Regions from separate parts of the Planococcus sp. PAMC 21323 genome, predicted to be linked through region 3. Evidence: riboswitches for the same ligand, from Rfam matches in the RefSeq annotation. Region 3 holds a riboswitch; each other region holds the start of a gene.
What was found. Region 3 has a riboswitch for lysine ahead of dapA (4-hydroxy-tetrahydrodipicolinate synthase). Riboswitches for the same ligand answer to the same signal wherever they lie in the genome.

Region 1: linked by a shared signal. The riboswitch ahead of PLANO_RS04885 (Na+/H+ antiporter NhaC family protein) and the one ahead of dapA (4-hydroxy-tetrahydrodipicolinate synthase) in region 3 are both predicted to bind lysine.
Region 2: linked by a shared signal. The riboswitch ahead of PLANO_RS06045 (aspartate kinase) and the one ahead of dapA (4-hydroxy-tetrahydrodipicolinate synthase) in region 3 are both predicted to bind lysine.

The regions. Positions count from the first base shown of each region.
Region 1 is NZ_CP009129.1:975,832-980,107, reverse strand. It holds gene PLANO_RS04890 (sodium-dependent transporter) at 1-906, opposite strand, end outside; gene PLANO_RS04885 (Na+/H+ antiporter NhaC family protein) at 1,098-2,675, opposite strand; lysine riboswitch at 2,783-2,964, opposite strand; gene PLANO_RS04880 (bifunctional metallophosphatase/5'-nucleotidase) at 3,036-4,276, opposite strand, start outside.
Region 2 is NZ_CP009129.1:1,187,291-1,191,566, reverse strand. It holds gene PLANO_RS06050 (succinate dehydrogenase cytochrome b558 subunit) at 1-231, opposite strand, end outside; gene PLANO_RS06045 (aspartate kinase) at 586-1,848, opposite strand; lysine riboswitch at 1,975-2,149, opposite strand; gene uvrC (excinuclease ABC subunit UvrC) at 2,186-3,982, opposite strand; gene trxA (thioredoxin) at 4,033-4,276, opposite strand, start outside.
Region 3 is NZ_CP009129.1:2,835,960-2,840,235, reverse strand. It holds gene PLANO_RS14000 (YflT domain-containing protein) at 1-275, opposite strand, end outside; gene rpmG (50S ribosomal protein L33) at 496-645, shown strand; gene rpsN (30S ribosomal protein S14) at 696-965, shown strand; gene dapA (4-hydroxy-tetrahydrodipicolinate synthase) at 1,011-1,901, opposite strand; lysine riboswitch at 2,028-2,206, opposite strand; gene PLANO_RS13975 (class I SAM-dependent methyltransferase) at 2,311-2,922, shown strand; gene ypfJ (KPN_02809 family neutral zinc metallopeptidase) at 2,980-3,825, shown strand; gene PLANO_RS13965 (TraB/GumN family protein) at 3,957-4,276, shown strand, end outside.

The sequences.
Region 1 (4,276 bases), 1.3 Mb from region 3:
AACAAATGCTAAGCCGACACCCGCTGAAGCTACTTCAGAAACTGGAACTCCTTGTTGTGTCGCCATAAATCCAAGTGCTGCGAAAATTCCGATACCTGCAAGTAATTCAAAGCTTGAGTTAGCAAACCCTGTAATAAATGCATTATTCGTGATATCTGATTTCTTCGGTAAATACGATGAATAAGTGATCATGATCGCAAATGCTACAGATAAACTAAAGAAGATATGTCCATAAGCTGCGACCCAAACCGATGGATTCATAATGGCAGTAAAATCAGGTTGGAAAAACGCTTCCAATCCAATCAAAGCACCATCTAGTGTAATTGCTCGAATTACCACTGCTAAGAAAATAATAACTAACGTTGGGATGAAAATTCGGTTAGCCATTTCAATTCCTTTTTTAACACCGGCAAGTAAAATCCCGAGTGTAATCGCCCAAACAAGAACTAAAGGAATAAACACACCCCAGACAATCCCACCTGTTTGCCCTGGACTAACTGTAAGTTGTAAAAATTCATTGAATAAGAAGTCTTGTGTATCTGTACCCCATGCCTGATTGAAAGAAAAAATAGTATAGCGCATTGCCCAAGCAATAATAACGGCATAGTACACGGATATAACAAAGGACACAAACACTGCCCACCAACCAAGCCACTCTAATTTTCTACCGCCCATTCGGAAAAATGATAACGGTGCTGACCCTCTATACTTATGGCCGATCGTGAATTCTAAAATTAATATTGGTATACCGGCAGTCAATAATGCAAATAGGTATGGTATAAAAAAGGCACCCCCACCATTTTCATACGCAACATATGGAAAACGCCAAATGTTACCTAAACCTACTGCAGAGCCGACGGCTGCCATGATAAAACCGGCACGTGTACCCCATTGCGAACGTTCCATCTCTCTTCCCCCTTAGTATTCCCATTCTTTTTACATAAAAATAGGAATTTTGTTTGTTTTCAGATTATTTACTAATCTAAAATTAGTATACCGAGAGAGCGCTTTAATGTAAAGATGATTTCGAAATTTAATTGAAAAAAACTATTGTAGCAAAAGTAAAAAGGCAGAGGATAAGCTCCTCTGCCTTACTTCTATAAATTATTTTGCTGTTTTTCAATAATAGTTGTCCGTTGGGACCATACTACAAACAGTACTGCTAGAACGATTAGTACAGCACCTAATGACAGTAACAAAGAACCAGTGAAACCTATGACAATGTACCCGATTGCAGCGATACCAGCAGCAGTTAATGCGTAAGGTATTTGGGTTAAGACATGGTCCATATGATTACTTCCTGCTCCTGTTGAAGACAAGATAGTCGTATCAGAAATCGGTGAACAATGATCACCGAATACTGCTCCTGCTAAAACTGCAGATAGTGCTGGCAATAATAGCGCAGGCTCTGCTTCGATCATAATTGTTCCAGCAATCGGTAAAAGTATACCAAAAGAGCCCCATGACGTTCCAGTAGAAAAAGCCATAACTCCTGCTAAAACAAATAACAGAACTGGCAAAATCGCTGTAGGGACATTGCCGTCAGAAACGACACCAGCTAAGTATGTTCCTGTTTCTAATGAACCGATCAAGGAAGTTAATGACCAAGCGAATACCAGGATTAATACTGCTCCCATCATGGACTTGATTCCAGCCCAAATTCCTTTGCCAATCCAACCCAAGTTGGCTGTTTTATTAACTTTCATTTGAAGCGAATAAAGAATTATAGAGGTTAATGCTCCAAGAAGTCCGCCTACCAATAGTGAAGCCGGCACATCTGTATTTTCAAAAATCAACCAAATATCAACCACTTGGCCAGCATTTTGGTAGCCCGTCCAAATCATCGCAACTACCGTTCCGACGATCAACAGCAAAATAGGAAGTAACAAATCTCTCACATGACCATGTGAATGAGTCGGAAATTCCTCTTTCATTTCGCCCGGAATTGTTTTTTCAGGATCGAAAAGCTGTCCTTTAGAAATAGCTAGTACTTCGTGTTTTTTCATTTCACCAAAATCAACATCGCGAACTGCGACGAAAAAGACGATAGCAAGAGAAGCGACTACATAAAAGTTCATTGGTGCCATCCAAAGAAATGCCTCAAGTGCAGAATATTCCACGAAAGTTTGACCTGCTAAAATCGTTGCAATGATACCGATAATCGCTGCTCCCCAACTTGATACGGGTGACACCACACAGACAGGTGCTGCAGTCGAATCGATAAAGTAAGCCAGCTTGGCACGTGAAACTTTGTATTTGTCCGTAATCGGACGCGCTACTTGTCCAACAGCCAATGCGTTGAAATAATCATCGATAAAGATGACCATGCCAAGAACAACTGTTAATACTTTTGCACCACGGCGAGATTTAATGTGAGTTGATGCCCATTCAGCGAAAGCATGACTGCCTCCTGAGAGACTAACAAATGCCGTAATTACACCTAACAGTAAGAGAAACAAAAGGATAAAGACGTTATAGGCGTTAAATCCGCCATCCCAAAAAATAATTGCGAATGATGTGAAAAGTTCCTGTAAGGCTTCTAGTGGTGCAAACCATGTAAGAATAATAGCTGCTGCCACAATCCCTGCGCCTAACGATAAAAGGACGCGACGTGTTAGTAAGACCATTACAATTGCAATAATCGGTGGCAAAATCGAAAAAATCGTATTCTCCATATTAACTCCTCCTTATTTTTGATGGGTGAAATTGAGAAAAAAAAGCTGACCTCTCCAGTTGGATAAAGTCAGCTTTCTACAATTCGTCTGTGCGGTAAAACATCAAACAACCCTGTAGCCCTCCATTTAAGCAATTGCTTAAATGACAGTGACATTCTTTTTCAGAATGCCCCCAACCTACTTCTTATGACCATAAGAAGTAAATTTCGGCAAAACTTCCTTTCAGATACGTTCAACGCGGTCAAACTCGCGCACCCTACTGATCAGTTTTGCAGCCTCTACCCACCATTATAACTTTCCTTTTAAGCATAGCCCAAATTCACGCTAATATCAACTGAATGTTTATTCTAACCGCCTCTACTACTTTAATGCTTTACTACGAAAATATTGACCAAACACGTCACGTAGAAATTCTGGCATATAATATGTTTTCCTAGCTCTTTTCAAACTCGGGAAAAAATAGCCGAATGTCAGCATGTCTAATGTAACCAACTGATAAATTTGATCATGTACAACTCTTCGGTCCCCTATATATAAACGGCGATCAATAAGCTCCATATTTAAATGAATCATTTTGCCAAACACCGCTCCTCGGAATCCCATTCCTTTTAACTCAAGTTGAGGCCATTCAGAATTCAAGGATTGCAAATAAATTTCTTTTAGCTCTGCACCACTTAGCTCGACGACACATGGATTGATGGGATGTGGCAACATCTTGTGAAAGTTATAACGTGTCATTTCTCCTTCGTGTAAGTCTTCCATAAATATTCCCGCATTGAATAGTGCACAATCAGCACCTGTAAATTCAATCATCGCTTCACCAAATAAAGTTGCAAGCTCTGAATCCTTGAACCATTCTGCTTTCAACTCTTTATCACTCCGAAATACAAGTTCATTCATTTGAATTCTTCCTTGTTCAATGAGATGTTCATCGAACTTTTCTTGAACTTCGCATAGTCTGGATACTTCAACTAATCGAGCAGAAGTTTTTTTGAAATCCTTCTCTACTGTAATATGACCAACAAAAAATCCGAATTTCCCAGCAGCGCCAAGTAATGTATTACCTTGCCATTTTCCATCATGAAAAACATGATGAGTATGCGCACCTAAAATAATATTAATTTGCGGGCAAAGTTCTGCCAATAACTCATCCTCTTTAATGCCTAAATGAGACAAACAAACAATCAAATCGGTTTTGTCTTTAATTTCTTCTACCGATTGAATGATGGCTCTTTTCGCGTCGGTGATTTGCCATCCCAGTTTGCGGTAAAACGGAGTAAATTCAGCAGTAGCACCAATCAAACCTATACGTGTCCCACTTGCTGTTTGAATAATTTTGTATGGTTTTGCCCATTTTGGTCGGTTGCCTTGCAAATCAAATAGATTTGAAACCACAACATCAAACTTAGCCTGAACATACAAATCATCCAACTCATCTTTCGACAACGTTATACCTTCGTTATTACCGATTGTGACCGCATCGTAATTTGCTTCGTTTAGCAATTGAACATTGCCTTTACCAGCTGTACCTTCTGTATAAGGATGAGAGCGATCAACATGGTCGCCAATATCCAAAACAAGACAAACATCGCCTTCTTCTT
Region 2 (4,276 bases), 1.5 Mb from region 3:
TATGTATAAACCGTAGAAAGCATGATACATGAGCGGTAAGTATATGACAAAAATCTCCAAGAAAATAACGAATGGTAGATTTGCCATGAAGTGAGATGCAGTGTTGAATGCCTCTTCACCTTGTGTTGCAAAATGATTGACGATTAAGTGCTGTGTTAAGAATAAACCAATAGGAATAATCCCCAACAATGAGTGCAGCCTACGCATTAAAAATTCACGATTGTTATCCAAAATTTTACCCCCCTCAAAACTATAATTCGTAGCGTTCAAAGTAAACAATCTGAAAGAAAGAACCTGAAGCCACTCACCATCATGATACAATAATATGACATATTTATTGTACTCCCCCCCTTTAGGAGCGTCAAGGCAACGAAACGCTTTTAATCATATAGTTATCATCCCCTTTAGCGGCAATAAACAAGCTACTCCTACAAAAGCATTGTGAAATGTAAACGTTTTAATAGATTTACGGTAAAAAGCGATTCTCTAATTGAGAATCGCTTTTTCTAACTAATCTGCTAGGTTCACTCATGTCGCGATTGTTAACAACTTACAATTGAGAATTTGAACATTTTGTGAATATTTTCACGAACCTGCAGTTATAGTGGACTTCATCTTATCTTCAATCAATTCTTCTTTAGACAAACCATAAGCCTCATGCAATGCATTTGCTGATTTTGTCATGTCTGCTTCTGGTACAACTACTGAAATTTTAATTTCAGATGTGCTAACCATTTTAACCGGAATTTCTTCACTTCGTAGAATATCAAACATACGAGCGGCAACTCCTGGATTTGAAACCATACCAGATCCAACTATTGATACTTTTGATAATCCAACTTCTACATTCATAGAGAGGAAACCAATTTCTTCTTGTGACGCTATTAGCACGCAGCGTGTTTCTTCAAGACTTTCTTGACTGATTGAAAAAGATACTGACGGCGGGAATTCGTCGCTAATGCTTTGAACAATAATGTCAACATCAATTTGGTTTTCCGCAAGCTTATTAAAAATATTAGCGAGTGAGCCATTAAAAGGCTTTTTATACGTTATAGTGACGCGCGCGACTCCCGGTTCAAATGCCACACCTCTTACGATTAAGTTTGTTTCCACAGTGATCACCTCTTGTATGATTGTGCCAGGCTCGTCTGAATAGCTTGCTCTGACTGATAATGGTACTTGATTGTTTTTAGCAAATTCGACTGCACGTGGGTGCAGCACACCTGCTCCAAGATTCGCTAATTCTAACATTTCGTCATAAGAAATTTGCTGCAATTTACGCGCTCCTGTAACAAATCTTGGGTCAGATGTATAAACACCATTAACGTCAGTATAAATTTCGCATTTCTCTGCTTTTAACGCTGCTGCAAGTGCTACAGCTGTTGTATCTGATCCACCTCTACCTAGTGTGGTAATATTGCCAATTTTGTCTACTCCCTGGAATCCTGCTACTACACAAAAATAGCCATTTTCCAATACACGTTCAAGGCGTTCCGTATGGATCTGTTCAATACGCGCATTCCGCGGAACCGATTCAGTTTCAATGCCGGCTTGCCAGCCCGTGAATGACAAAGCTTCATGACCTAATTTTTTAAATGCCATAGCCAATAATGAAATGGTTACTTGCTCTCCTGTCGCTAACAACATATCCATTTCACGTTTTGGTGGCTCTGAAGAAATTTCTCCAGCTAAACCAAGTAATGTGTCTGTCGTTTTGCCCATTGCGGAAACGACGATGACCACGCGCTTGCCTTTTTCTTTTTCACGAATCGCTCTTTTTGCCACACCAATAATTTTCTCAGGTGTTGCAACAGATGTTCCGCCAAATTTCATTACGATTGTTTTCATTCGATCCACTCCCACATTTAGTATGTGGCCCTCAAAATGACTAGTGATTTCACAACTAGACACAAAAAGAGGCAGCCCACCGCAAACGCGGCAAACTACCTCTTTTATCATGTACGAAAAACGTCCATGTGAGATAGCCCTCCAGAGATTCACTCTGACAGCCCTGCACTTATTAAATGCAAAACCAGCATGCGTAAAAGCAGTTTAACGCACACTTCGGCGATCGCCCCTTTCACCATCCATCTCAGATTCTGCAAATCTCCGAATGCTTACTATTGACGTTCGCGCCTCTATCATCACTTTTCCAAGTGATTTAATTATTCACTACATTACCACGTTATGATTCACTTGGCAACGTATCTTCTGCAAAATGCTTTTCAATAGACTGTGCCAAAGCTTCAGGCATTCCTGCTTCTTTGATTTCTGCTACAGATGCCTCTTTGATTTTTTTGACAGACCCAAAATGTTTTAACAATTGCTGCTTACGCTTTGGACCTACTCCTTCCAACCCATCAAGTGCGGATTGAATTGAGTTTTTGCCCCGCAATTGACGGTGGAACGTAATAACAAATCGGTGAACTTCATCTTGTATTCGTTGCATCAAGTAAAAAGCTTCACTGGTTCGTTTCAGTGGCACAATTTCGACCGGTGAACCATATAGCAATTGGGAAGTTTGATGCTTAGCATCTTTCGCGAGTCCGGCAATAGGAATCGACAAACCAAGTTCGTCTTCTATAATTTCACGAGCTGACTCCATTTGTCCTTTTCCCCCATCAATAACAATCAAATCAGGTAAAGGCAAACCGTCTTTTAAAACGCGTGTATAGCGCCGGCGAATAACTTCACGCATTGCCGCATAATCATCTGGTTTTGAAGCATTGCGTGTTTTATATTTCCGATAATCTTTTTTAGAAGGTTTTCCGTCGATAAATGTAATCATCGCAGAAACAGCATCGGCACCTTGAATATGAGAGTTATCGAATGCTTCAATACGCAAAGGCGTTTCAATATTCATTGCTTCACCCAAGTCTACACATGCACCAATGGTTCGCTCTTCTTGACGTTCTAACAACTGGAACTTTTCTTTAATCGCTACTTCGGCATTTTTTTTCGCTAGCGCTACTAAATCTTTTTTCTTGCCACGCTGCGGAACTAGTACACGAACACCGAGCCATTCTTTTAACATATCTGGGTCATCCGCTTCCGGAATTAAAATTTCGCTCGGCTTAACATGATTGGCTTTTTCATAAAATTGACCAAGAAATGTTAAAAACTCTTCTTCAGGGTCACGGTATAGCGGAAATAAAGAAACGTCTCGTTCAATTAACTTGCCTTGACGAACAAAAAAGACTTGTACGCACATCCAACCTTTATCCACTGCATACGCAAATACATCGCGATTTGTAAAATCGTTCATCGCCATTTTTTGTTTTTCCATAACGGTTTCAATCATGTTAATTTGATCACGATATTCTTTCGCACGTTCATATTCCAAGTTCTCTGCCGCTTCAGACATTTTCCCAACCAATTGCTCTTTAACTTCACGGAATCCGCCATTCAAAAACTTTGTGATCCCATCAATTAATTCTTGGTATGTTTCTTTTTCAATCGGCTTTACACATGGCGCTAAACATTGCCCTAAATGATAATACAAACATACCCGGTCTGGCATGGTATGACATTTGCGTAAAGGATACAAACGGTCCAACAGTTTTTTCGTTTCTGCCGCGGCATAAGCATTCGGATAAGGTCCAAAATATTTACCTTTATCTTTTTTTACGTGTCTTGTCGTAATTAGTTTTGGATGACGTTCTCCTGTAATTTTCAAGTACGGATAACTTTTGTCATCTTTAAGCATAATATTGTATTTCGGATCGTATTTTTTGATCAAATTCAATTCTAAAATTAACGCTTCTTTGTCCGAAGACGTAATAATGTATTCGAAATCTACAATTTCATTAACCAAACGCTGTGTTTTTGTGTCGTGACTGCCCGTAAAATAAGAACGCACACGATTTTTCAAAACTTTTGCCTTGCCGACGTAAATAACCGTATTTTGACGATCTTTCATCAAATAACAGCCGGATTGGTCAGGCAATATTGCCAATTTATGTCGAATCAATTCATTTGCCATTTTTATCACCCTATTAAAAAACCGGGACCATCGCTGGACCCGGTTAAGAATTATGCGTGTTTTTCTACCAATTCAGCCAAAGCTTCTTTTGGTCGGAAACCAACTACTTTATCAATTGTTTCTCCGTCTTTCATCAATAGTAACGTTGGAATAGACATAATGCCGTAGTTTCCAGCTGTTTCTTGGTTTTGATCAACGTCAACTTTTACGATTTTAACTTTATCGCTCATTTCAGCGTCTAATTCTTCTAGCACAGGAGCGATCATTTTACATGGTCCACACCAAGTTGCCCAA
Region 3 (4,276 bases):
GCTTCGCTGCTGCCTAATCCCATTTGTGTAAATGCATGGCGGGTAGAATCCTCACCAGATATAAACGCTTTGAATTTACTCATAATATTCTCATCTTCTTGCGCGTCTAAATGAACATTGGTTTGTCCTTGAACCATAGTTAGTTGCTCGTCGTGCTTGGCAATTACGTACATATCTTCCTCTTTAAAGCCTTGTGCTTTTAATTCGTTAATTTTGTGCAAAACCTCTGCTTGCACATCGTATGCTTGGATTAATGTTGTTCCTTCGTTAGTCATCTCGAATTCCTCCTAAATTATGATAAATCATTTGTAAAGTAAGTTAATGATTATGTACCCTGATGTTTTTTATAACAAACCCTTTTTGTTGAAAGTAGATTTTAACCGGATCTTAAAGTTTAAAATAAAAGCTTGCTTTCTTGTTTCTTTTTTTATACACTATAAAACGTAATTATTACTATTTATAAAAACTAAGTTTTAAAGTATAGGAGGAAATATAATGAGAGTTAATATAACACTGGCATGCACAGAAACAGGAGATCGAAATTACAGTACAACTAAAAATAAGCGGACAAATCCTGAACGTATTGAATTGAAAAAATACAGTCCACGTCTTAAGAAAGTTACTGTTCATCGTGAAACAAAATAATTTTTTTAATATTTAAATCGTAATAATTACGAATAATGAGAAGTGATGAAATGGCTAAAAAATCGAAAGTGGCAAGGCACGATAAACAGCAATTACTTGTAGAAAAATTTGCAGATCGGCGACAAGAACTCAAAGAAAATAGAGATTTTCAGGCGCTAGCAGCATTGCCGAAAGATTCTTCGCCAACACGTTTGAAAAATCGTTGTGGCGTGACCGGAAGACCAAGAGGATACATGCGTAAATTTGGAATGTCCCGCATCATTTTCCGAGAACTAGCACATAAAGGACAAATTCCAGGTGTAAAAAAAGCGAGTTGGTAAATCAATAAAAAACGCTGAAGTTTACAAACTTCAGCGTTTTTTATATTAGTTTGTTACTGCTTCAGAATGTAAATCAGGTAAAGATGCACGTAACGTTAAAGTTTCTTCTTCAGATAATGGAATCATCGGCAAGCGAACGCCACCTACTTGAACGCCCGTGATGTTGAGAGCCGCTTTAACTGGAGTTGGGTTTGGGGCAGCAAACAATGCTTTCATCGTTGGCAATAAACGTCTATGAATAGCTGCTGCTGTTTTGACGTCACCTGTTAGAAAGCTCGTCATCATGTCTTGCATATCGTTACCGATAATATGTGCAGAAACCGAAACAATTCCAGTGCCACCGATTGATAGCATCGGCAATGTTAAACTGTCATCACCGCTATAAACTGAAAATGAATCTGCTGTATTTTCGATAATTTCTGCCGCTGCGTCCAAATCGCCACTCGCTTCTTTAACCGAAACAATATTGCTAATTTGAGATAGGCGAATGATTGTCTCTGGAGACAAATTGACTACACTACGACCAGGTATGTTATAAAGCATGACTGGTAAATTTGTAGACTCGGCAATCGCTTGGAAATGTTGGAACATGCCTTCTTGTGAAGGTTTATTATAATAAGGCGTAACGAGCATGACACCATCAACGCCGACTTCTTCTGCTTGTTGCGTCAATGAAATAGAAGCGCGTGTATTATTGGATCCCGTTCCTGCAATAACTGGAATTCGTCCAGCGACTGTATTTACAGTAAATTGGAATAACTCTACTTTTTCCTCGATTGATAAGGTAGGTGATTCGCCTGTTGTACCTGCGACGACAAGTCCATCAGATCCGTTCGCGATTAAATGCTCGATTAATTTTTTGGTTGCTGGGAAATCGATTTCTCCTTGAAGGTCGAACGGTGTTACCATTGCTGTGATGATTTGGCCGAAATTCATAAACAACACACCCTTTTCTAATTTTTTCGTAGCTTAGAGGTGAGGGGCCAGTCAGGAATAAACAAAAAAGCAGCAACAGGGGGTCCCGTTGCTGCAGTAGAAACAATGTTTACCATTCGTTCCTGTGCATCAGATAGCCCTCCATATAGTTTCCTATATGACAGTCCTGTATTTGTTAAATACAGACCCAGCGCACGGAAATATGAGTTTTCCGTCACTTCGGCAAATCCCCCTTTCGGCAAACGTCAATGGACCTCATCGTCCTCGTTTTGCGTACTGATGGTTTTTGCGCCTCTATCCTACTCCATAAAAATGGAGCAAGAAATATTGAATTAGCTGTACTATAACAAAAATATCTGTTAATTGCAAGATAAAATACGTAAAATTTATAAGAGAGGAGTGAGCTAAAGTGAATGACCAAATATACGATCACCGACTAAATATAGTAACTGCCGAACACCAAAAAGGATTTACTGATTCTTTACACCATAACCGTTACGAGCCAACTCCCTATGATTTACTCGATATCCTGTTCGAGGATTATCGTTTAACTGCGCAAGATCAATTAGTGGATGTTGGATCTGGTAAGGGACGCTTAAACTTTTACGTTCATCATTTTTTCGGTGCAAAAAGTGTGGGAATTGAGATGAATCCTGCATTCCACGCTCAAGCTCTCGAAAATAAAAAATCTTATCTCACTCAGCATAAAGGCGCGGGGCCGAGCATTGACTTCTATAATTGTTTAGCGCAGGACTATCAAATTGCAGATCAAGACAATAAGTTTTATTTTTTTAATCCTTTTTCAGCCCAAGTGTTTATCTCTTTTCTCAATCAAATATTGCGCTCTGCTGAACAAGCTCCACGATCGGTTGATGTGGTTTTATTTTTTGCTTCACAAGAGTATAACGATTACTTGGAAACGAGTACGGCGTTTCAATTAATAGAAGAAATTACTTTACCCGATTTTCATAAAGATCCGCGTGAGCGATTTTTAGTTTATCGTCTACCTAAAATGGATTAAAACCAAAGTGATTAAGGGTATGCTAACTATAAAACCATTGTGAAACGAGGGACCCCTATGGAATGGAAAGGTAGAAAGACCAGCAGAAATGTTGAAGATCGAAGAGGTAAAGGTGGAGCGATTGTAGCCGGAGGTGGTATCGGAGGTATTTTAATCGTACTGCTAGTCGCATTTTTAGGAGGCGACCCAGGTGTTATTATGGATCAATTAGGTGGCTCGTCAGGAACGACGTCCAGTCAGCCTTACGAAGCAACAGCTGAAGAAGAAGAGTTGGCTGAATTTGTATCGGTCGTTCTTGCAGACACGGAAGACGTATGGACAGAAGTTTTTGCAGAAGAAGGCATGGAGTATGTAGAGCCGACACTTGTGTTGTATACAGGAAGTGTTGAATCGGCTTGCGGAACAGCGGGAGCATCGGTTGGTCCGTTTTATTGTCCGGGCGATTACAAACTTTATATCGATTTAAGTTTTTATAATGAACTCCAGACGCAATTCCAAGCACCAGGAGATTTTGCGATGGCTTATGTCGTAGCACATGAAGTCGGTCATCATGTTCAAAACTTACTCGGTGTCATGGAAGAGGTGCAGCCACTACGCAATCAATTAAGTGAAGAAGAATACAATAAAGTGCAGGTTCGCTTAGAACTTCAAGCAGATTATTTATCAGGTGTTTGGGCACATCATGCGCAAGGCATGGGTTATTTAGAAGAAGGTGACTTGCAAGAAGCTTTAACGGCAGCGAGTGCTGTAGGAGACGATACCATTCAACAACGTTCGCGTGGTTACGTCGTACCGGAAAGCTTTACACATGGCAGCTCAGAACAACGTCAGCGCTGGTTTAAAAAAGGATTCAAATCAGGTAATTTAAAAGATGGCGATACGTTTAACGCAACTGATTTGTGACCTTTCCTGTTTTTCTCTACTAAAGGAGAGGGTCGAGCATTGATATTTTTGCTATTCTAATTCATTATAAAGAATAGACAGTCTTTTCATCTGAGATGAGAAGAAATATAGTTCTATGAAGGAAGTACAATATGGTCGAGGATAATATTACACGCTTAGAATACGGCGAAAAAGAATTGATCTTAATTGGTACGGCGCATGTTTCAAAAGCCAGTGCTGAACAGGTTAAAGAAGTTATTGAGGCGGAACAACCGGATTCCGTTTGTATCGAATTAGATGCACAACGCTATGAATCGGTAACGCAAGATAGCAAATGGAAAGAAACCGACATTTTCAAAGTAATAAAAGAGAAAAAATCAAGTTTACTATTGATGAACTTAGCCATTTCTTCATTTCAAAACCGACTTGCAGATCAGTTTGGCATTAAACCAGGACAAGAAATGATTCAAGG